3 regions of the Bacillus sp. T-10(2022) genome follow, and region 3 is predicted to be linked to each of the others. Evidence: riboswitches for the same ligand, from Rfam matches in the RefSeq annotation. Region 3 holds a riboswitch; each other region holds the start of a gene.
The links. A riboswitch is a leader RNA that binds a small molecule or an ion and turns the genes downstream of it on or off. The one in region 3 is predicted to bind S-adenosylmethionine.

Region 1 (7,628 bases), 1.2 Mb from region 3:
GGGTTTTTATGAATGAATATAAAGTGACGGTCAGGAATGGCAGTACCTTGATCTTGTCGGAAATCATTAAAGCTGAAGATGAAAGAGAAGTCCTTGGAACTCTTTTGATTTCCAGCGAATTATTTAATCAACCATTTACCGAAATCAAAATTTTAGAACGCTGATTTGTGCCTGTCCGTTCGATTTGTTACACTGTAATAAATTCTAATACGGTAGGCGATAGTATGTGTGGACGTTTTACCCTTTTCACTGACATTGAAGAAATAAAAGATCGGTTTGATATTCAAGGATCGTTTGATGAGGAATACCAATTCAGCTACAATATTGCTCCCTCCCAATCCGTGCTCTCCGTCATTAATGACGGGGCAAGGAATCGACTTGGATATCTTCGGTGGGGGCTCATTCCTTTCTGGGCAAAAGACGAAAAAGTGGGCTACAAAATGATCAATGCCAGAGCGGAAACCATTGCTGAGAAAGCAAGCTTCAGGAATGCGTATAAGAAGAAGAGATGCTTGATAATCGCTGACTCTTTTTATGAATGGAAGAAGACAACGGAAAGAAAAATACCGATGCGAATAAAACTGAAGAATCATGCTCCATTTGGAATGGCGGGTATCTGGGAATCCTGGAAATCTCCTGAAGGCATCAGCATCTATTCGTGCTCCGTTATAACAACCGTTCCTAATGAGCTAATGACCAGCATTCATGATCGTATGCCTGTCATCCTTAAACCGGAAGATGAAAAAGATTGGTTGAATCCAACCAATAATGATCCTGCATATCTGCAGCAGTATTTAAAGTCATTTGATTCGGAACAGATGGAAGCCTTTGAGGTATCGACTGAAGTGAACTCGACCAAAAATAATTCATCTAACCTAATACAACAAATTTGCTGAGAGGTCATTAGACCTCTTTTTTATATGAATTCCGTCCCGATAAATGAAAATAACTGATTAACTGCAAATGTCAAGATCTCTTTATAATCAGTAAGGAGTCCATGTAAAATAATTTAAAATTAACCTTGCGAAAATAGACAAAATGCTGTACTGTTATATTTGCTTTTCAAAACGACTTTCGATGTCACGAACTCAGGCAAGTTTCCAGCCTGGTACTTTTCTGGCAGGCATCGTAATTTTTGATAAATTATATAATGTAATCTTCTTATCAAGAGAGACGGAGGGACTGGCCCGAAGATGTCTCGGCAGCGGACTTAAATGGAGTGCTGTGCCAAATCCAGCAGGCTGATTTTCGCCTGAAAGATAAGGAGGGTGTTTTTTATAAATTAAAAGACCTCTTCTTGTTGTTAAATAGAAGGGGTCTTTTTTATGCCAGTTTTTTTGCTATAGCTCCATGACTGGATAATCAGGTAGGTTCAAATTGGAGTTATTTGCGAAAACTGTTAATAGAATAAGAGCTGTGACAAATGTCGCGGGAAAAATAAAAAGAGGTGTACATCATGAGTGCAAACAATAAAGGAAATCCATGGGCATTGATCCCGTTTGTCGTATTTTTAATTTTATTTATAGGGTCCGGAATCATCACTAAAGATTTTTATTCATTTCCGGTGATTGTAGCGATTTCAATTGCATCGGCAGCTGCATTGGCGATGAATCGGAAAGAGACATTCAATGAAAAGGTTGATATCTTCTGTAAAGGTGCCGGGGACGCCAATATTATGTTAATGGTTATCATTTTCCTTTTAGCTGGCGCTTTTGCCGAAGTTGCCAATGGCATGGGGGCAGTTGAATCAACAGTGAATCTTGCCTTAGCTGTTTTTCCGCAAAATCTATTAATGGTAGGGATTTTCATCATCGCTTGTTTTATTTCTTTATCAATGGGGACAAGCATGGGAACGATTGTTGCACTGGCACCTATCGGGGTTGGGATTAGTGAGCAAACTGATATTTCGCTTGCCCTATCAATGGCGGCCGTTATTGGTGGTGCGATGTTTGGGGATAACCTTTCCTTCATTTCAGATACGACAATCGCTGCAGTTCGAACTCAAGGAACGAAAATGAAGGATAAGTTTAAAGTGAATTTTTTCATCGTTTTACCTGCTGCCATCATCACATGTGTCATCCTAGGAATTTTAACGATGGGCGAACAAGCCGACATCTCCCAACAGTCTTATGATTGGGTGAAGATTCTTCCATATCTTTGCGTATTGATCACTGCATTGGCAGGAGTCAATGTGTTCTTGGTCCTTTCCATCGGAATCGTATTTGCCGGAATTATCGGCTTGGCTGATGGAAGTTATCAACCGTTGGGTGTCATTCAAAAAGTTGGAGAAGGAATGGCGGGAATGTATGAAATCTCCTTCCTTGCCATTTTAATTGCAGGTATGGTAGCTGTAATCAAACATAATGGCGGCATCGATTATCTACTCCACCTAGTGACCCGAAATAGCAAATCAAAAAAAGGGGCGGAATTCAGCATTGCCGGGCTTGTTGGTTTGACAAACCTTTCAACGGCAAATAACACGATTTCGATTATCATTGCCGGGCCACTTGCCAAAAATATCGCTGAAAAGTATGGGATTGATCCGCGTAAATCAGCGAGCTTGCTTGACATATTTGCATGTTGTATCCAAGGGTTGATACCATATGGAGCACAACTGCTGGTTGCAGCAGGGGTAGCAAAGATTTCACCAATAAGCATCTTGCAGTATTCATATTACCCAATACTAATTGGACTTTGTGGCGTCATTGCCATCCTGATTGGTTTTCCACGGTTTCAGCCGGGAAATGATGGATCGAAGAACTAAAAGTTAAAACAAAGTTGATTGGAGCGGGTGTGCGAGACTCCTGCGGGAAAAGCGAGTCCAGGGGGAGATCCCGCAGGCGCCGAGGAGGCTCCCGGACCGCCCGCGGAAAGCGAGTGCCTGGAGGGGAAATCAACGTTCAAATTGTACAAACCCCTAAAAAAAACTGTAGACAAACTAGATTTTCATCGAGTTTGTCTACAGTCTGAACACCCTGAATCATTGGATACAGGGTGTTTTCTGTATGGTAAATACATAAACATAATCAAGTTTTCTCGCACTTTTATAGTATCAATCATTCTTCAATTTATCTGCTTAATTCCGGTCCATATTAATAATCGTTGTGTAGGCGACATTTGTCATGAATAGAGGACGACTCCAACTAAACCAGAAAGAATAATTACATAGGCTGGGTGCCAACGTAATTTCATTAAGGCAAATAACGATAATCCAAAAACGAGTAATAAGCTTATCGTATGCCATGAAAAGTTCAGCGCTATCATATGATTGGAAAGTGCAAAGCTGATCGCTGCAAAGAGGATTAAACTAGTGACAATGGGTCTTAGTCCATAGAACATGGATTGAATAACTGGATAATGATTCAATTTGCTGAAGAAGGTGGCTATAACGGTTACGAATATAATAGCAGGAAGCAAGATTCCGAAAGCAGATGATATGGCTCCTGCGTATCCAGCAGTCGAATAGCCAACGAGAATGGCACTATTGGCAGTGACAGGTCCTGGGGACATCCCGGAAATGGCGATGATATCAGTAAATTGCTGCGTCGTCATCCATCCATGCTGTGAGACTTCCGATTCTATTACGGGAATCATGGCGTATCCGCCTCCAAACGATACAAAGCCGATAATAAAGAAGGTGCTAAACAACTCCCACAATTCCATCATTCTATCACACACTTTCTTGAAAATTAGTTAGACCCTTTTTTGATATACTTATATGCCAGCACCCATGAAAGGTTCGAAAACATCTTCTTCATTTCCTTTATTTCTGTCCATCTTAACATCGTAACCTAATTTTCTCTTAATGGAGATGGTCACAATACCAGCTACAGCTCCTGCTAATATAACCATCACAGGGTGCAGAAAGAAAAGGACTGGAATTCCTACTATTAAAATACAGAAAGTTGTTTTATCTACAATAGCCGTTTTTCCAATCTTGATAGCCGCATAGGCGATGATGGCTACTATGGAAGCTCTGATCGATACGAATGCGGATTCTATCTTCGGGTTATCATGAATGAAAAAATACAAAATGCCCAGGAGCAGAACAATTAAAAAGGTAGGTAATGAAACACCGATCATGGCTGCCATTGCCCCCTTCATTCCGGCAATCCGATGGCCGATAAAGGTGGCGGAGTTGATGGCGACAGCTCCCGGTACGGACTGAGATAATGCAAAAACATCCGTAACTTCTTCGCTTTTCATCCATTTTCTCTTTTCGACCACTTCTTTTTCGATTAAAGGGATCATCGCAAACCCGCCTCCGAATGTGACAGGTGCTATTTTAAAAAAGGTCCAAAATAATTGGAATATAATTTTCCATTGTCCTTTCATTGACATCAGTCACTTCCTTTGCATGCTTTGTTTAATTCTTATCATTAACATATCAAAGAAAAAGGGCTGGGTAAATTGCAACAAAATCATCGGGTATAACAAAACGTTATACCCAGAAGATTTATCCGTTTTATAAAGAATGCCGCCAATAATTAATAGCCTTGGAATGTATCACACTATTTTCATTTCACCATTTACCTAATGATGCTATCATTTTAATAAACTATCTAAAAACATGGAGGTCGTTTTCTTGAAATTGGAAAATCTGAAAATGTTTTGTTTAGTGGTGGATGAAGGAAGTATAAGCCAGGCAGCGAGGTTAAGTTTCCTATCACAGCCCGCTGTAACACGGCAGATCCATCAACTGGAAAATTATTATAACACTTTGTTATTCGACCGTGAGGAAGGAAGGCTGAGAGTTACAGAAGCAGGAAAGCTGTTATACCCCTTTGCAAAAGCCATAGTAAATGACTTCAACCATTCAAAAGAAGTGATTCAGCAATCGACGGGGAAGTACAATGCAAATCTCATAGTAGGGGCTTCCTTGACTATCGGTGAGTATTTGTTGCCGAGCTTGCTTGGGAGATTCAAAAAACAACAGCCAGAAATAAAAGTGATATTGACGATAAAAAATACCCCCCGGGTTCTGGAGGATCTTTCAAACGATGTCATTGATTTGGCCTTGGTGGAAGGACTTGTGGAAAACACCGATTTCATTGTAGACAAGTTCGCCGAAGACGAATTGATATTGGTATGTCCATCCGACCACCCATGGAAAGACAGAAAAGAAATTCAGCTAGAGGAATTGGGAAATGAAAGGATGATTTGGCGTGAATCCATTTCCGGAACACGGCTTATCGTAGAAAACATGTTAAGGGAGCATGGGGTTTTAGAAAAAATAGAAAGCTACATGGAGATTGGCAGTACACAAGCGATAAAAAGTGCGGTTGAAGCTGGACTTGGAATCAGCATTTTGCCAAGGTTGACAGTGGCTAGAGAATTGGAGCAAGGCTTTTTGCAGGAAGTGGATATATACAGAATAGATATGGCAAGAAATTTATGGCTAGTCAGGAAAAACAAGCGTTTTAATAAAATAGGGGTGTCTAAATTTGTTGATTTTCTTCGATAAGGAATGAAAGCTACCTTCGTTTACCATTACAATTTGGCAGCGTTTTCAGTTTTGTGGTTAATGGCGTGGCCCCGGCAGCAAGCAAAAGTCATGGTAAATTGAATATACCGCATTGATTATAAAAGCTCTTCCCAACCGGGAGGGGCATTTTGTATTTGGTTGTTCAGCCTTCGGTTAGACAAACAAAGGGATTAATGGGCATAATAAAAGATATAATGATGGTTCGGAGATGATATAGCGTGGAGTTAAAGGAAATAAAGAAGCTCGCCAATGCATTAAATGAAAGCGGTAAACAGCAAATTGTATATTTCTTGCAGTCTCGAACGAAACCGATGTCGGCTCCTATTCGTGCAATTGATGAAATCCAGGTACAAAAGCATTAAGCTAGTCTTGTCTGCCCACTGTGCGATTTGGTAAATACGTTATCAAAACATGTGCTGGAGATGTGAAACAGCAGCGTTACAGCTGTAAAGCCTGCCATCAAACCTTCAATGACCTCACAAACACGCCTCTTCAACGCACCAGAAGACCACATAAATCTAAACGGGCAGTTTTGTTGAACAAGTTGTAAATTTAACATTTTAAAGTAAGAGCATTTCTTTGTAATGAGAAGTGCTTTTTATTTTTGTCAAAATTAAAGAGATATTTCAATAACAATAATAATATAAATAAAAACAATATAAATTTACTGTAATACAATAAATAATATGCTAAAATCATGTTGTCATTAAATAAGTGAGGTGTTTTAAATGAATGTTAAACGAGGTTCAACGACTTTCTTAAAGGTAATTATTTTTCTGGCTGGAATTGCAGTGCTTGCTTTGTGTATCTGGTTGCCTGAGATAGCCGTTAGAGATGCAAGGGTACATCCAGATACGGCTTACTTCCTAATCCCCTTTTTAGTATGTGCATACGGATTATGTATTGCGTTTTCTGTTGCGTTGTATCAAGCATATAAACTATTAACCTACATCGAAAAGAACAATGCTTTCTCTGAATTATCCCTTAAATCTTTGAAGATTATAAAGAAATGTACTTTTACAGTCATTTTCCTCATTTTGTTAGGAATAGTAAGCTTAAGGGTGCTTGCTAAAGTTACAGGTAGTGATGATGCAGCGGGTCCTACATCATTATGTCTAATGGGTATTTTAGCAACAAGTATCATCGCAGCCATTGTGGACGCACTTCAAAAGCCATTAAAAAATGCCCAGATATAATGTCAAAAAATGAATGATTAACGGATATGTAAGACTTTGGATTGTCAGCCAGGTGATTTTTGGAGTACAAAAGCGACGAAGACACTCAATAAAAACAAACACAACTAATTTATTTAACTACGGGGACGATAGTTCAATGAACCGCCTTTTCACCAAGGCGGTTTTCTTATGTTCTAATATCAACATTAGAATTTAACATAGCCTTTATATAAATAAAATTGAAGTTACCATTAGAAATAGGAAATATACTTAAAGGCAAATTAATTATAAAATAAATTCATATTATTCAAAAAAATCTAAAAAATATGCTTCAACATTCGTAAAATAGAAATGATATCTACTTAGAAAGGGGTATGAAATGTCCAAAGCATCTATTATTAAAGGAATTGTATCCGTTCCCATTGTTTTTGTTTTACTGGCAGGGTCTTCTGTTACAAAGGCTGCGTCAGATGAGCCGATGCCGGCGACAGATGCAACAATTTCAGCAAATAAGGCTTTTTATGAACAGTTGAATTTTAAAGATAAGGAAGATTTCAAGAATGCACATAAAGGATTCATTGCGCCTTTGAATATGAGTCCAATTAAAAATTCAAAAGGTGACGTGATATGGGATAGTAATCGATATTCATTCATCAAAGAAGATCAGCCGGCAAGCTTTAATGTTAACCCAAGCTTGTGGAGACAGGCTCAATTGCAAAATATAGCAGGCTTATTTAAAGTGGTGGATGGCGTTTATCAAGTTCGGGGCCAGGATTTATCAGTGCTTACCATTGTGGAAGGAAAAACAGGATTAATAGTTTTGGATACACTTTCTACTATTGAAACGGCCAAAGCAGCCATGGAGCTTTATTTTGAACATCGGCCCAAAAACCCAGTAAGTGCAATTGTTATTAGTCACAGTCATGCGGATCACTTCGGTGGTATGAAAGGCATTGCTCAATATGCTG
Region 2 (7,628 bases), 1.7 Mb from region 3:
TTAATATTTGCACCACCGTAACTTCTTGCTACAGTATTTAAAGCAGTCGTTGTGCCTCTGGTAAAGATGATTTCTTCTGTAGAAGAAGCATTAATGAATTTACGTACCTTTTCACGAGCACCTTCATACGCATCCGTAGCTTTTGTTCCTAGTGTATGCACCCCGCGGTGAACATTCGAGTTATAGCCGCGGTAATATTGCTCAATCGCTTCAATCACTGCAGCCGGTTTTTGAGAGGTTGCAGCACTATCTAAATAAACTAATGGCTGACCATTGACTTCTTGATCTAATATTGGAAAAAGCTTACGAATTTCGTATGGGTTCATTACTGTACTTTCCTTTCAATGACCGCTACTAATTGTTTTTTGACTCCCTCAATTGGAAGCTCGTTAACAACAGGGGCCAAGAATCCGTGAATGACAAGTCTTTCTGCTTCTTTTTTTGTAATACCACGGCTCATTAAATAATACAGTTGAAGCGGGTCGACACGGCCGACGGAAGCAGCATGACCAGCCGTTACATCATCTTCATCGATCAAGAGGATCGGATTGGCGTCTCCGCGTGCTTTTTCACTTAACATCAATACGCGTGACTCTTGTTCGGCATTGGCCTTTGTAGCACCATACTCTATTTTCCCAATTCCATTAAAAATGGAGGATGCGGATTCTTTCATGACACCGTGCTTAAGGATATAACCCTCAGAGCGTTTGCCATAATGAATGATGGCAGTCGTGAAGTTCTGCTTTTGTTCCCCGCGTCCGACTACAACGGTTTTTGTATCACCGTGAGAGCCATCGCCCATTAGATATGTTGTATTATCTGAAATCGTATTTCCGTCGTTCATCAGGCCAAGCGCCCACTCAATACGTGCGTCACGTCCTGCCACTCCACGGCGGTTAACATATGTCGTGAAGCCTTTAGAAAGGGTATCGACCGCACCATATTGGACTTTGGCATTCGCATTTGCAAATACTTCAGTTACGATGTTGGCAACACCTTCGTTAGACTCAACGGTTGAGAAATAGTTCTCTACATATGTGACAGAGCTATTATCTTCAGCTACGATCAAGACATGGTTGAAAAGTGTAGTATCTGGATTATCCAAAAGGAATACCGATTGAATCGGCTCTTTGATTTCTACATTTTTCGGAACATAAAGGAATGCTCCCCCATTAACTAATGCAGCATGAAGTGCTGTTAAACGATGCTCATCTATTTTAACGCCGTCTTTCATGAAATATTTTTGCACGAGCTCAGCATGATCACGAGCCGCTGATAAAATATCCGTAAAAATGACGCCTTGTTCTTTCACATTTGCTGACAGATTGATATGTGCCGGCGTATTATTGCGTTGGATGTATAAGTTTTCATTTTCTTCAATGATGGACTTAATTTCTTCCGGAAGCTCCTCTAAAGAGGTAAAAGCTTCACTCTCAACCGTATGAGTTTGGAAAGAAGTGAAATTCCATTTATCGATTTTCGTTTTATCCGGCTTTGGCATCGGGAGCTTTTCTATTTCAGAAAACGCTTGAATCCGAAGCTCGGATAGCCAAGCTGGATCATTATTTTTAGTTGAATAGGAGCTTATATCCTCTTGTTCAAACGGTAATTTCGTTTCTGTAGTCATTGCAAATCCTCCTACTTACGCTTCTTCGCCAACAGTTTCGTCTTCAATGCCCAATTCTTGTTTAATCCAGTCATAACCTTCCGCTTCCAAGCGGGCAGCAAGTTCAGGACCGCCTGATTTTACGACACGTCCTTGCATCATTACATGTACAAAATCAGGAGTGATGTAATTTAATAGACGTTGGTAGTGAGTGATGATCAAGCATCCAAAGTCTTCTCCGCGCATTTCGTTGATTCCTTTTGAAACGACTTTAAGTGCATCGATATCTAGACCTGAATCAATCTCATCCAAGATTGCAATTTTAGGTTGGATCATCATTAATTGAAGAATCTCGTTGCGTTTTTTCTCTCCGCCTGAGAAACCTTCATTCAAATAGCGTTGCGCCATATCTTCATCCATTTCAAGGAATTCCATTTTTTTGTCCATTTGACGGATGAATTTCATCAATGAAATTTCATCGCCTTCTTCACGGCGTGCGTTAATGGAAGAACGTAAGAAGTCTGCGTTTGTAACACCGCTGATTTCACTTGGATATTGCATAGCTAGGAATAGACCGACACGAGCGCGCTCGTCTACTTCCATCTCCAAAACATCTTCACCATCGAATGTGATGCTTCCGCTAGTTACCTCATATTTAGGGTGACCCATGATTGCTGATGATAAAGTGGATTTACCAGTTCCATTTGGTCCCATGATCGCATGGATTTCTCCACCTTTAACTTCAAGGTTTACCCCTTTTAAAATCTCTTTGCCTTCAATTGATACGTGAAGATCTTTAACCGTTAATGTAGAAGCTGACATAATAATACCTCCGTGAACTAATTCCAATTTTATTACCAGAAAGTAAAGATTACTTTCATTACTATAATTTACGTAAAAGCATTCTCACTTTATTCTCATTCCAATTTTATAACAAATCCAATTTGGAATCAACTAAATAGATAGGGGTTTCCACTTCGGCCATGTTAAAAACCTGTCCTATTCTTACAATACTAACAGATATAGCCTGTTTACTGCATATTCATACTTATTTTAGCTTTTGTTAAAATTATCTTATTATTCGGCAAATCTTCGTCCTTATTAATATATGTTCAAAGAATTTGATTGCAAGGTAAGAACGTTCCGCTTTAAAAAGAAAAAAATCGGACTGTCAGGTATTATGTAAGTATATCCAATAAGGAAACCCTTATTTTATGGACCACTTTCCATTTTACCTCTACAGGCCGATCTTTTAAAGAACTCTTTTATATGCTTAGCCGTGAATTTTGCGTTGAAGGTCCTGGACCATTTTGTTGCACTTTACATGTTCCCTATCCCGTTCTTTCTCAACCTCGATACGAAGGTCTAAGTTTCTACTGTACTCACTGTAGCCAATCCCATGTGAAGACTGCATCGCCTTTTCCATTTCGCTTGTTACATTTAAATCCAGAGTATTGATAGTGAACCATCCTTTCAAATTTGTGTATCATTTTTTTACCTTCATTATCTCTATACCCTTTCCTTTCCTGATTAAACATGAAAGGAATTAAATTAAGCCGCAGACTGAAACAAACTGGATCATCAATGAGTTTGTCTACAGTTTTTTAGGTTTTTAGGTTTTCAAAATTTGAACGTTACTTTCCACTTCAGGTACTCGCTTTCCGCGGGCGGTCCGGAAGCCTCCTCGGCGCTTTTGCGCCTGCGGGGTCTCCCCTGACTCGCTTTTCCCGCAGGAGTCTCATACCTTCCGTTCCAATCCACTAAGACTAAACAATCAGATAGAATCACTTTCACCTAAGGTTTCCAAAATGAAGTGCCTCACTTCTCTAAGTCCGGAAAAAATTATGAGCGACGCATTATGTAAAAGCTAAACGAACAAACCAGCTTGCTTATTCATTTATGCGGCAGCAGACCGTAACGATAGTAACACCCGGAAATACTCATGATACTCGTATTAAGAGCCTCTGATTGAACATGTGATTAAGAAAGTTAGAAAACCTGTAGCTGTTGACGCAGATTCCGCAACCATGGCTATGTGTAATATGAGCGTTTTGGTTGTTATCTCTGCCTATCGGCACTCAACAACAAATATAGAAGGCTATCGTGAGTACAAATCGCTTTAACTGCTTCAAATCCAATAAAAATCAAAAAGGTTTCGGAATGAGACCATTCCGAAACCTTTTTGTTTACAAACTGCGGTCTGAATTAAATCAGGTCGCCCATTCTTGAATTATTTATCCGCCGGTACAACTGCACCTTTGTATTCTTCAAGAATGAAATCTTGAATTTCTTTAGAATGCAATACTTCTACAAGCGCTTTGATTGCTTCTTTATTTTCGTCACCTTTGTTTACGGCAATGACATTCACATATGGTGATTCCGAATCTTCAATCGCAATCGAATCTTCAAGCGGATTCAAACCGGCGTCAATCGCATAGTTGGAGTTGATCAAGACTGCATCGCCTTCGCCACTCTCATAAATTTTAGGAAGCAGGGCCGCTTCATAATCGGCATCGAATTTAAGGTTTTTCTTATTTTCAACGATGTCTTTCGTTGTAGCCGTCGTTTTATCGATCCCTTCTTTCAAAGTGATCAGGCCATTCTTTTCCAAAAGGGATAAAGCGCGTCCATGATCAGCGACAGAGCTGCTCATAATGATTGTTGCGCCTTCCGGAAGTTTATCAATGCTTTTATATTTTTGTGAATATAGGGCAATCGGCTCGATATGGATTCCGCCAGCATTAACGAAGTCATATCCATTTTCTTTAATTTGCCCCTCTAAATATGGAATGTGTTGAAAGTAGTTAGCATCCAATTCCTTATCATTCAACGCCTTATTCGGTAAAACATAGTCCTGGAATGTTTCGATTTCCAATTCGATTCCTTTTTCTTTAAGAAGCGGCTTGGCTTCCTCAAGGATTTCAGCATGAGGAACATTGGATGCCCCTACAACTATTTTCTTCGATTCTTTTTCCGTATCACTGCCGCTTTTATCCTTTTCACTTCCACAAGCAGCCAAAGCGATAGATAACACTAAAATTAATGCAAATCCTAAAAACTTTTTCATCCTTTTCATCTCCCTTTATCTTTTGTCCAATTTAGATGTAATCACATCTCCAATAATTTGAATTATGAAGACGATAATTAGAATAACGATCGTCGCTACAAGCGTAACGTCATTTTGATTTCTTTGATAGCCGTCCAAATAGGCCAGATTACCAAGCCCGCCTGCGCCGATGACCCCGGCCATTGCGGTATATCCAACCAATGCAATCGATGTTACCGTAATCCCGGAAATAAGGGCAGGCATCGACTCTGGAAGAAGGACCTTCCAAATGATCGTGCTCGTTTTTGCCCCCATCGATTTAGCGGCTTCAATTACACCTTTATCGATTTCACGAAGGCCGATTTCAACCATACGCGCATAAAATGGTGCCGCACCGATAATAAGTGCCGGCAGTGCAGCGTTCTCTCCGATCATGGAACCGACAAGCGCTTTAGTGAAAGGAATGAGCAGCACGATCAAAATAAGAAATGGAATGGAACGGAATATATTGACGACAGCACTCATGACCCCGTTGACTGCCCGGTTTTCCCACATATTACCCTTCCCCGTCAGGAACAGGATCAATCCTAATATTATGCCTATAAAAAAGGTTGCCACTACAGAGACGCTTGTCATGTAAAGCGTTTCCCTCGTAGCTTCAATAATGTCTTCCCAATCAACATTCGGCAATAATTCTTCAAGCATGAGTAATCACCTCCACGCCTACCTGCTGTGCTTTAATGAATTCTATTGCGCGGAGCATTTCATCCTCTTTGCCATCAAGATGGATAAACAATGTTCCATATGAACCGCTTCTTGTTTGGGATATCTTACCTTGAACGATATTGACATCCAACTCGAAGTTACGTACAAGCTTGGTGATCAATGGGCTTTCTGCATGATCACCTACAAAGGTCAATTGAATCACTTTGCCTGCAGGATAGCGCTCGAGCAAATGGTCCATCGTTTCTTTCGTTTCTTCCGGTTCCGTTACCTGTTGCACGAAACGCTTCGTCATTTGTTCTTTAGGATTCTTGAAAACATCCAGGACAGGACCCTGTTCAACAACCTGCCCGCTTTCCATCACGGCGACGCGATGGCAGATTTTACGTATTACATGCATTTCATGTGTTATCAAGACGATCGTCAATCCCAGGCGCTGATTGATGTCAACAAGCAATTCGAGTATGGAGTCGGTAGTCTGCGGATCCAAGGCAGAAGTCGCTTCATCACACAGCAGCACTTTAGGGTCATTTGCCAGAGCCCTAGCTATTCCCACCCTTTGCTTTTGCCCTCCGCTTAATTGTGAAGGATAGGCCTTTTCCCTGCCTTCCAGTCCGACTAACTTGATCAATTCGTTCACACGCTTGGTTCGTTCAGGTTTAGAAACTCCTGCAATTTCCAATGGGAAAGATATATTCTCCTGAACGGTCCTTGACCATAATAGATTGAAATGTTGGAAAATCATGCTGATTTCTTGACGGGCCTTACGGAGCTGAGCGCCTTTAATTTTTGAAATTTCCTTCTCAGCCACCACAACGGATCCCTCTGTAGGTGTTTCCAACCCATTGAGCATTCTGATCAAAGTACTTTTCCCCGCTCCACTGTAACCGATAATACCGAAAATCTCGCCTTTATTTATTTCAACATTCACATTATTTACAGCCTTGATCGTCTCACTGTTTCCTTTTCCTGTTCGGAACAGCTTACTGACTTTCGTCAATGTAATCATTAATCCTCACCTCTTTTATCCAATAAAACCTATGAACTTAGTTGATTTCTCTACATTATTAGTCTGTTTCTCATATCATGCAAAGGGTTTCCCCCATTAAAATAGAAAAAACCTTTCTGCATGAGCAGAAAGGCAGGTGAAGAAACAGGCCTTCCTCTCATCTTCCAAAGTGATTAAACTTTGTGTGAATTGGCACCTTTCCAAGGAAATCTCCTTGTCGGTTGCCGGGTTTCATCGGGCACATCCCTCCACCTCTCTTGATAAGAGCTAATATATAGAATATTTGTACATCATTAAGTTCTTTAGTATGGTGAAATTTTATCATAGATAAAAAAGGAGCGCAATGTATATTATTTCTAGTACACAGAAACTTTACTTAAACCGTTTTGGATGTCAAGGAGACGATATTCGTCGCTTTTTCAATTGCCTGCTCCAAATCTTCTATTAAATCGTCTACATTTTCAATCCCAATGGATAAACGGACTTGATCAGCACTCACACCCGCTTTCGCAAGACCCGCCTCATTCAATTGTTGATGGGTCGTACTTGCTGGATGGATGATCAAGCTCTTCGCATCCCCCACATTCGCTACATGGGACCATAATTCCACCGAATTGATAAGCTTTGCGCCAGCTTCGCGATTACCTTGTATTCCAAAAGTCACGACAGATCCAGCTCCCTTAGGCAAATATTTATCCGCAAGGGCTTTATCGGGATGATCCTCATCACCAGGATGTGAAACCCAAGTCACGGCAGGGTGGTTTTTTAAATATTTAATGACAGACTTGGTGTTTGACAGATGCTCTTTCATCCTTACATGCAGTGTTTCAAGCCCAAGCGTAAACTGGAATGCACTTTGGGCACTTAGCGCAGGGCCTAAATCACGAAGTAACTGCACTCGGGCTTTCGTTATGAATGCAGCAGGTCCAACTGCCTCGGCGTATACCAGATTGTCGTAGCTTGGGTCAGGCTCCGTGAAGCCAGGATAATTTGGCGAGTTCCAATCGAATTTCCCTCCATCCACGATGACACCGCCCAGCGTGGTTCCATTTCCCAGAAGCCATTTTGTAGCGGAATGGATGACAATATCCGCTCCAAAATCAATTGGTCTGCATAGATATGGTGTCGCGAAGGTATTATCAATGATCAAAGGTATTCCGGCATCATGGGCGATTTTCGCTACCGCTTCAATATCAAGCACCCTCAAACTTGGATTTCCGATCGTTTCAGCAAAAATGGCTTTA
Region 3 (7,628 bases):
AAAGGAAATTAATGAGAGCGATTGTAAAAATGGGTTAACAGCCGCTTCATCAATGATGCGGAAAGAAATCATGCCGCCTCTGCCGGGATACAATACATCCGTGACACAATCATGCTCCGATAAGTAATCTACAAGTATTTTGGCATTCTTTTCATGACGCTCCATCCGCAATGCCAGGGTTTTCATTCCGCGCATCAACAGCCAAGAATCAAATGGGCTCAAGACAGCTCCAGTACCATTATGATGGAAGGCAAGTGCATCACATAATTCAGCGCCGCTAGCCACGATCAGTCCGGCGAGCACATCATTATGACCACCGAGATACTTGGTTGCACTGTGAATCACAATATCCGCTCCAAGCAGGATGGGTTGTTGAATAAGAGGCGTGTAAAAAGTGTTATCAACGATTAACAATAAATTATATCGTTTGGCCAATGCGGCAACGGCGCTAATGTCCGTTTGCTGCATAAGGGGGTTAGTGGGAGTTTCGATGAAGATGGCTTTCGTGTGAGGAGTGATGGCTTTTTCGATATCCTCCAAACAACAAGTGTTTACATAGTCACACTGCAATCCCCATTTTTTAAAACCTTGTTCTAACAGACGATATGTACCGCCATAAAGATCTTCGCTGACAATCCATGCATCCCCGGATTTAAAAAGGGCGAGAATGGTTGAGATGGCGGCCATTCCTGAACTGCAGGCATAACCTTGGTCTCCTTTTTCCAGATCGGCGATGGATCGCTCCAATAGCTGGCGTGTAGGGTTACCTGTCCTTGTGTAGTCGAATCCCGTCGATTGGCCAATTCCTTCGTGACGAAAGGCTGTTGAAAAGTATACCGGCGGATTGACTGTTCCTGTCGCCGTTTCGCTGCGATTTCCTAATTGAGCAAGATATGTTTCAGTTTTATACATGGTTTTCACTGCTCCTTTGAGTTATATAAAATAAAAAAAAGTCTTCTTTAAGAAGAAGACTTTGATTAAGTAAGGATGAGTCATTCTTCTTATCTTCCAAGTTCACAAACTTGTGGAATTAGCACCTTTTCATTGGTTTGAAACAAATGAAGGTTGCTGAGGTGTCATCGGGCCATTCCCTCTACCTCTCTCGATAAGAGTTTAGATTATTCAATTTCTTTTGAATTTACTATATATACAAAATACTGTCAAGGACATTTTGGTAGTGATGATGCTTTGATGTTCATGGCCAGGTCAATCGAAGCCTAGCGGTGCCTACACTTTATGTATTAAAAAAGAATATCCGAATTTTCATATAAACATGAAGGGAACATGGATTTTTCAGAAAAAATGGAAAGGGTCAGCGGGATATTTTTGCTTTAAAATAATAAAGTTTGTACAATGTATGGAGAGAAAGAATAATCCGACATTATTCATTTCATATGCAAAAGGTCTTCAATGAATAGTGCAAACATAGGAGGAGAACACATGGAATACAGAATCGAACGAGATACGATGGGTGAAGTGAAAGTTCCTGCTGATAAATATTGGGGAGCACAAACTGAGAGAAGCCGTAACAATTTCAAAATCGGTAACGAAAAAATGCCGATTGAATTAGTTCGTGCATTTGCATACGTTAAACAAGCTGCGGCAAAGGTGAACCATGATCTTGGTGATCTTTCCGAAGTTAAAAAGAATGCCATCGTCAAGATTTGCGGCGAAATCCTTGAAGGTACACTTGAAGAACATTTCCCTCTTGTAGTTTGGCAAACTGGAAGCGGCACGCAAAGTAATATGAACGTGAATGAAGTGGTCGCTAACAAAGGGAATGAATGGTTAAAAGAAAATGGTGAATCGGAAACCCTTCACCCGAATGATGATGTAAACAAGGCTCAAAGCTCAAATGATACGTTCCCGACCGCCATGCATATTGCAGCCTTTATGGAAGTCGCTGAAAAATTGGTTCCTGCCATCAAAGCCCTTCGTGATACATTCGATACAAAAGAAAAAGAATTTTGGGATGTCGTGAAAATCGGCCGGACACATCTTCAAGATGCTACACCATTAACATTAGGACAAGAAATTTCCGGTTGGAAAGCGATGCTCGATAAAGATTTGGCAATGATTGAGGAAAGCAGCCAAAAATTATTGAACCTTGCTCTAGGCGGAACGGCTGTAGGAACCGGAATCAATACAAAGAAAGAATTCCCGGGACTTTCTGCCAAACAAATTGCCGCGGATACAGGATATCCTTTTGTCACATCTGATAATAAGTTCCATGCATTGACTAGCCATAACGAAATCGTCTACGCACACGGTGCTTTGAAAGCATTGGCGGCGGATTTAATGAAAATTGCGAACGATGTCAGATGGCTGGCAAGTGGTCCAAGAAGCGGAATCGGCGAAATAGCCATTCCGGAAAACGAGCCGGGCAGCTCCATCATGCCTGGTAAAGTCAATCCAACACAAAGTGAAGCGCTTACCATGATTGCAACACAAATCGTGGGTAACGATGCTACAATTGGCTTTGCAGCAAGCCAAGGCAACTTTGAATTGAATGTATTCAAACCAGTCATCATCTATAACTTCCTGCAAACGGTCAAGTTATTGACGGAAGGCATTCATTCATTCAACGACAATTGTGCGGTGGGCATCACTGCAAATGGAGATAAAATCAAAGAAAATGTAGAACGTTCCCTTATGTTGGTAACAGCATTGAACCCGCATATCGGTTATGAAAAAGCAGCCAAGATCGCCAAAACGGCATTCAAGGACAACTCTACTTTAAAAGAAGCGGCGTTGAAATTGGAGTTCCTGACGGAAGATGAATTCAAAGCATGGGTCGATCCTGCTAACATGGTTAATAAATAATTGCATAGAAGTGCCCTCCCACTGGTATTAGGGAGGGTGTTTCCATGTGTTAAAATAATGGAATCGACAAATACTGAAATCATAAGTATTGGGAACAGGAGGAAAAACAATGTCTATATGCCCGCTTTGCAACGGTTTGAGAAAAATTCATGTGAAATGCCCGGAATGCGGCAGTGATCTTGAGGATAAAGGGAAATTCATGGACTACGCTGATGATTATAGTGCTTATATGGATATCGACATACTTAAAGAAAACGACGGATACCCTCAATCCCTTCAAAAAGGCCAATGCCCGCATCTCATGAAATGCCCTGAATGCGGACATGATGAAGTGGTATTGGTTCAGGAATGATTCTATCGTTTTATTTGAATAAACGTAAAAAGACCCAATATGAATGGGTCTTTTTATGTTTAATTGGCAGATAACTTCATGCTTTCCTGCATCTGTTCATCTTCTTCAACTAAAATGCGATGTTCAGTTCCTTTATCAAAAAAGTGTGCTTTATTCATGTCGAGGGCAAGTTCGATCTTTTCCCCTGCCTGAATAATATTCTTGGCATCGACCCGTGCTACGAAGTCCTGCCCCTCTAATGAGGAGTAGAGCATGATCTCCGCGCCCATGAGTTCGGCTACATCAATTTGGGTCGTGAATGTTGTGTTAGGGGACTTCGTGAAGTAAGCTCCTTCATTATGGAAATCCTCAGGACGGATGCCAAGGATTACATCTTTTCCGACATATCCTTGATCACGCAGCATTTTCATTTTAAATTCAGGTATTTCAAGCGTTTGTTCGCCTATTTTAATTGTGCCTTCTTTTAATGTTCCGGTAAAGAAGTTCATGGCAGGCGATCCGATAAAGCCGCCGACGAAAACATTTATAGGTTTCTCATAAACGTCCTTTGGGGCACCGACCTGTTGGATGATACCATCTTTCATTACAACAAGACGTGTCGCCATGGTCATTGCCTCTGTTTGGTCATGCGTGACATATATCGTTGTGGTGTCGAGCCGTTTATGCAGTTTAGCGATTTCCGCACGCATTTGAACCCGCAGCTTTGCGTCGAGATTGGATAATGGCTCATCCATCAAGAAAACTTTTGCGTCCCTTACAATTGCGCGACCGAGAGCCACACGCTGGCGCTGACCACCTGAAAGCGCTTTAGGTTTCCTGTTAAGCAGCTCTTCAAGTCCGAGAATCCTTGCCGCTTCATTGACCCTTTGCTTGATTTCCGCTTTTGGCGTTTTCCTCAGCTTTAATCCGAATGCCATATTGTCAAAGACGGTCATATGAGGATATAAGGCATAGTTCTGGAAAACCATCGCAATATCACGATCTTTAGGAGGGACATCATTGACTCGCTTGCCGTCTATGTATAAATCCCCTTGGGAAATGTCCTCCAGTCCGGCAATCATCCTTAATGTCGTTGATTTGCCGCAACCGGAAGGTCCCACAAAAACGATGAATTCCTTATCGGCAACACGAAGGTTGAAGTCTTTAACAGCCGTCACCTTTTTATCATAAATCTTGAATATATGATCTAACACTAACTCTGCCATAAAAAATCCCCCTTTTAAACTCCTGATTACTTGTACCAATTAGCTATAGTCTAAGCTATCGGTTTAGAAAAAAGTATGGGCACATTGCACAAAAAAAGGATGATATTACCTCTTTGTAATGGAAATTAATCATTCAGCAGAAATATCAAGTACGCAGTAAGGGCATGACGGAAGTTTCTAATATCGAGACCAGTTCTTTCAGAGAATTTATCGATACGGTATTGTAAGCTGTTCCGATGTATATAAAGCTGTTTGGCGGCATAGGTGGCATTGGAATTACATTCGATATACGTTTTAACTGTTTTGATAAGCTCAGTATCCTGCTTGGTCTTGCCAAGAATTTCATTGATATACCACTGTGCATTCTTAAAGGATGGATCATTTATTAATGAATGAGGGATGATGTCTGCCAAATCAGTCACCTTTAGATCCGGCAGATGCACCTGTGCCAAATCAAAACTCCTTTTCTCCTGGACCCAGTGATGGTGTAGGTCTTGATTTACAGGGTGAAAGCGTCCCGTGAACATACGGGTCTTTACATAAAAATCACTTTCAAGCGTGGAAGAAATGGCGATTAGTTCTTTATTTGATAATGGTTCATCCTTGTCGGTTTCAATTAAGACTCCTGCCGTTTCATTTTCCCAGATAATAGCTGCGTCAGATGGGACGAAAGCGAGGAAGGCCTCTTCAAAATCGGAGTTGGAAAAATCAGCATGAGTCAGCTTGAAATGAAGGAATCGAACATTCTCCCAGCTCGTTAAAGGCAATGGTGCATTCGGTTCGGATAGAAAATTTTTCCATGATGAGTCTGGATGTGCATTGAGGTTATTTGGGTTTATGGAAGGAGCAAAAAGCAGTTCCAATAAACGGATTTCCTCGGCTGTGATTTCTGAACGGGGAATGCCAAGTATACTTCTGGAGTCTTCGAACCAAACATATTCAGAAATATCATCAGTATCCTTTTTATTGGTAAGAGCGTTCGGGAATTTTTGTTTAAGAATTTCAAGCATCGGTTCCACCTTCTTTCTCCCTTTCCATATCATTATAGCGAAAAAGAATAAAGTTCAAAAGATTAGGATATTGCTAGTTTTTCCGAAAGGGAAATAAAAGAAAAGTTGCAAGTATTATTAATGTTAGGAAAGGGTATTGCGTATGCTTTATGGAATATCGTTAAAAGGAGGAGATCTTATGAACATTTTAATATTGGGCGGTACACGCTTTTTAGGCAGGTATTTAGCAAAAGCTGCAATAGGGAAAGGGCATGATGTTACACTTTTTAACCGTGGAAGCGATCCTTATGTCTTTCCCGAAATAGAACAGTTAAAAGGGGACCGCGACGGGAATTTGGAAATATTGAAAGGAAGACAGTGGGATGCAGTCATTGACACATCAGGATTTATCCCTCGAACTGTATCGAAATCCTGTAGATTGCTTAATCAAGTTAAACATTATACATATATTTCAAGCATCTCAGTTTACAGTGATCCGACCGAGCCAGGAATTGATGAAAATGGAGAAGTTCATACACTAAATGAAGATAAAGCAGAAGAGATCACCCGTGGAACTGCTGGACCGATATACGGTGAATATTATGGACCGTTAAAATCATTAAGCGAAAAAGCAGCTGAAAAACAACTGCCGGGGAAAGTCCTGTCAATTCGCGCCGGGCAAATAGTGGGTCCATATGATTACACTGACAGATTGCCGTACTGGCTTAAAAGGATAGCGGAAGGGGGAGAAATTTTATCTCCTGGACGCCCTGGACGTCCAATCCAAGTTATCGATGCAAGGGACTTGGCCCAATGGATCATCCAAATGATAGAAAAAAGCATGACAGGTACGTATAATGCCGTTGGCCCAGATTACACACTGACTATGGGGCAATTACTTGAAGGCTGCAAAAAGGTAACAGGAAGTAACGCTGATTTTACATGGGTATCTGAAAAATTTTTAAATGACAATAAAGTAGAGCCGTGGGGAGAAATGCCTTTATGGATACCAGAAGAATTTCCTTTACCTGGAGGAAAGGAACCTTTGAATGGGTTCTTGGCTGTCGATAACGGTAAAGCCATCAATAATGGACTAACATTCCGTCCCTTATCAGAAACTCTCGAAGATATATGGAATTGGGAAAAGTGCCGTCCGGAATCTGCCGATAGAAAAGCAGGCATTCACAGACAACATGAAAGTGATCTCCTTGGATTATGGAAACAGACAGTAGGTTGAAACCTTCTTTTATTATTTTTAAATAAACAATGTGAAGTAAATTAAAAAACGATGGGGTAAAAACCCCATCGTTTTTTAGTCTATGGATCTGCTTGCATGTTTTGCGAGGATTTCAAGGTTTTCCATGGCGGCTGCCACTTTTTCCTTGTTGATATCAGGGAAAAGAAGATGGATGTCTTCACCTTCTTTGACAGAGTGGGCTGCAATTTGTTGAAGTTCCGCCTTATGTTCAAACGTCAGGCCAATATCAAGCAATGTCATCGGCAGTTTAAGCACCTGGTAGATTGGCAGCAATTGTTTGATTTCCGAGAATTTCCCTTCTAACACAAGCTGGACTAAAATGCCATATGCCACTTTTTCCCCGTGAAGTAAATGATGCGCTTCCGTGATGGTAGTCATGCCATTATGAATGGAGTGGGCACCGGCAACGCGCAGGTACTGGCCGCCAAAGCCGCCAACTAGACCGCTGGTGATGATATTCGTTTCAATTACACGCTGCAGCGCATCTGTCCATTTACCCTTTTCCAAATCAGCTAGGGCTTCCTCGCCATATGTCAATAAAACTTCCTGGCATTGCCTTGCGGCTATATGGGCCATTTCAATACAAACGGACTTCGTGGCAAGCTTTTCGACGAGTGCATTGCCCTCGTACCATTTCGCCAATGTATCGCCGATTCCCGCACGTAAATAGTTAATCGGCGAATTAAGGAGAATTCCCGGTTCAATAAATAACATCCAAGCGCTTTTTTCATGAATATCATAGCGAACATATGAACCATTATCATCATAAATGACACTCAACGGTGTCCAGGCAGCGCAGGTGGAAGCCAAGGTTGGAATGAGGATGATTTCCTTTTGAAGCAAGTTTCCGGCCGATTTGACGAGGTCGAGCAACTTACCGCCGCCAATGCCGATTAATGCATCCGCACCATGTTCTAGAGCAGCCTTCTTGACGCGTTCAATTTCCGGGTCACTGCATTCCCCGCCGTATGTGAAAAAGATCTTCTCAATATTTTCTAAGG

Region 1: it holds a riboswitch for S-adenosylmethionine, as region 3 does, so the genes downstream of both, OSJ91_RS12165 (Na+/H+ antiporter NhaC family protein) here and OSJ91_RS06230 (methionine biosynthesis PLP-dependent protein) in region 3, are expected to answer to the same signal.
Region 2: it holds a riboswitch for S-adenosylmethionine, as region 3 does, so the genes downstream of both, OSJ91_RS25715 (methionine ABC transporter ATP-binding protein) here and OSJ91_RS06230 (methionine biosynthesis PLP-dependent protein) in region 3, are expected to answer to the same signal.

What each region holds. Positions count from the first base shown of each region.
Region 1 is NZ_CP113518.1:2,495,018-2,502,645, forward strand. Features, by position in the region: gene OSJ91_RS12155 (hypothetical protein) at 9-164, shown strand; gene OSJ91_RS12160 (SOS response-associated peptidase) at 225-896, shown strand; SAM riboswitch class I at 1,159-1,266, shown strand; gene OSJ91_RS12165 (Na+/H+ antiporter NhaC family protein) at 1,457-2,764, shown strand; gene OSJ91_RS12170 (chromate transporter) at 3,121-3,666, opposite strand; gene OSJ91_RS12175 (chromate transporter) at 3,715-4,341, opposite strand; gene OSJ91_RS12180 (LysR family transcriptional regulator) at 4,586-5,464, shown strand; partial or broken gene OSJ91_RS12185 (IS1595 family transposase) at 5,704-5,999, shown strand; gene OSJ91_RS12190 (DUF2975 domain-containing protein) at 6,214-6,681, shown strand; gene OSJ91_RS12195 (alkyl/aryl-sulfatase) at 7,040-7,628, shown strand, end outside.
Region 2 is NZ_CP113518.1:5,176,901-5,184,528, forward strand. Features, by position in the region: gene OSJ91_RS25685 (cysteine desulfurase) at 1-326, opposite strand, end outside; gene sufD (Fe-S cluster assembly protein SufD) at 326-1,627, opposite strand; gene sufC (Fe-S cluster assembly ATPase SufC) at 1,643-2,428, opposite strand; gene OSJ91_RS25700 (YuzK family famiily protein) at 2,880-3,032, opposite strand; gene OSJ91_RS25705 (MetQ/NlpA family ABC transporter substrate-binding protein) at 3,837-4,673, opposite strand; gene OSJ91_RS25710 (methionine ABC transporter permease) at 4,689-5,357, opposite strand; gene OSJ91_RS25715 (methionine ABC transporter ATP-binding protein) at 5,350-6,384, opposite strand; SAM riboswitch class I at 6,539-6,651, opposite strand; gene OSJ91_RS25720 (O-acetylhomoserine aminocarboxypropyltransferase/cysteine synthase family protein) at 6,761-7,628, opposite strand, start outside.
Region 3 is NZ_CP113518.1:1,282,646-1,290,273, forward strand. Features, by position in the region: gene OSJ91_RS06230 (methionine biosynthesis PLP-dependent protein) at 1-912, opposite strand, end outside; SAM riboswitch class I at 999-1,112, opposite strand; gene fumC (class II fumarate hydratase) at 1,441-2,823, shown strand; gene OSJ91_RS06240 (hypothetical protein) at 2,933-3,175, shown strand; gene OSJ91_RS06245 (ABC transporter ATP-binding protein) at 3,235-4,380, opposite strand; gene OSJ91_RS06250 (PucR family transcriptional regulator) at 4,506-5,390, opposite strand; gene OSJ91_RS06255 (NAD-dependent epimerase/dehydratase family protein) at 5,569-6,606, shown strand; gene OSJ91_RS06260 (iron-containing alcohol dehydrogenase family protein) at 6,682-7,628, opposite strand, start outside.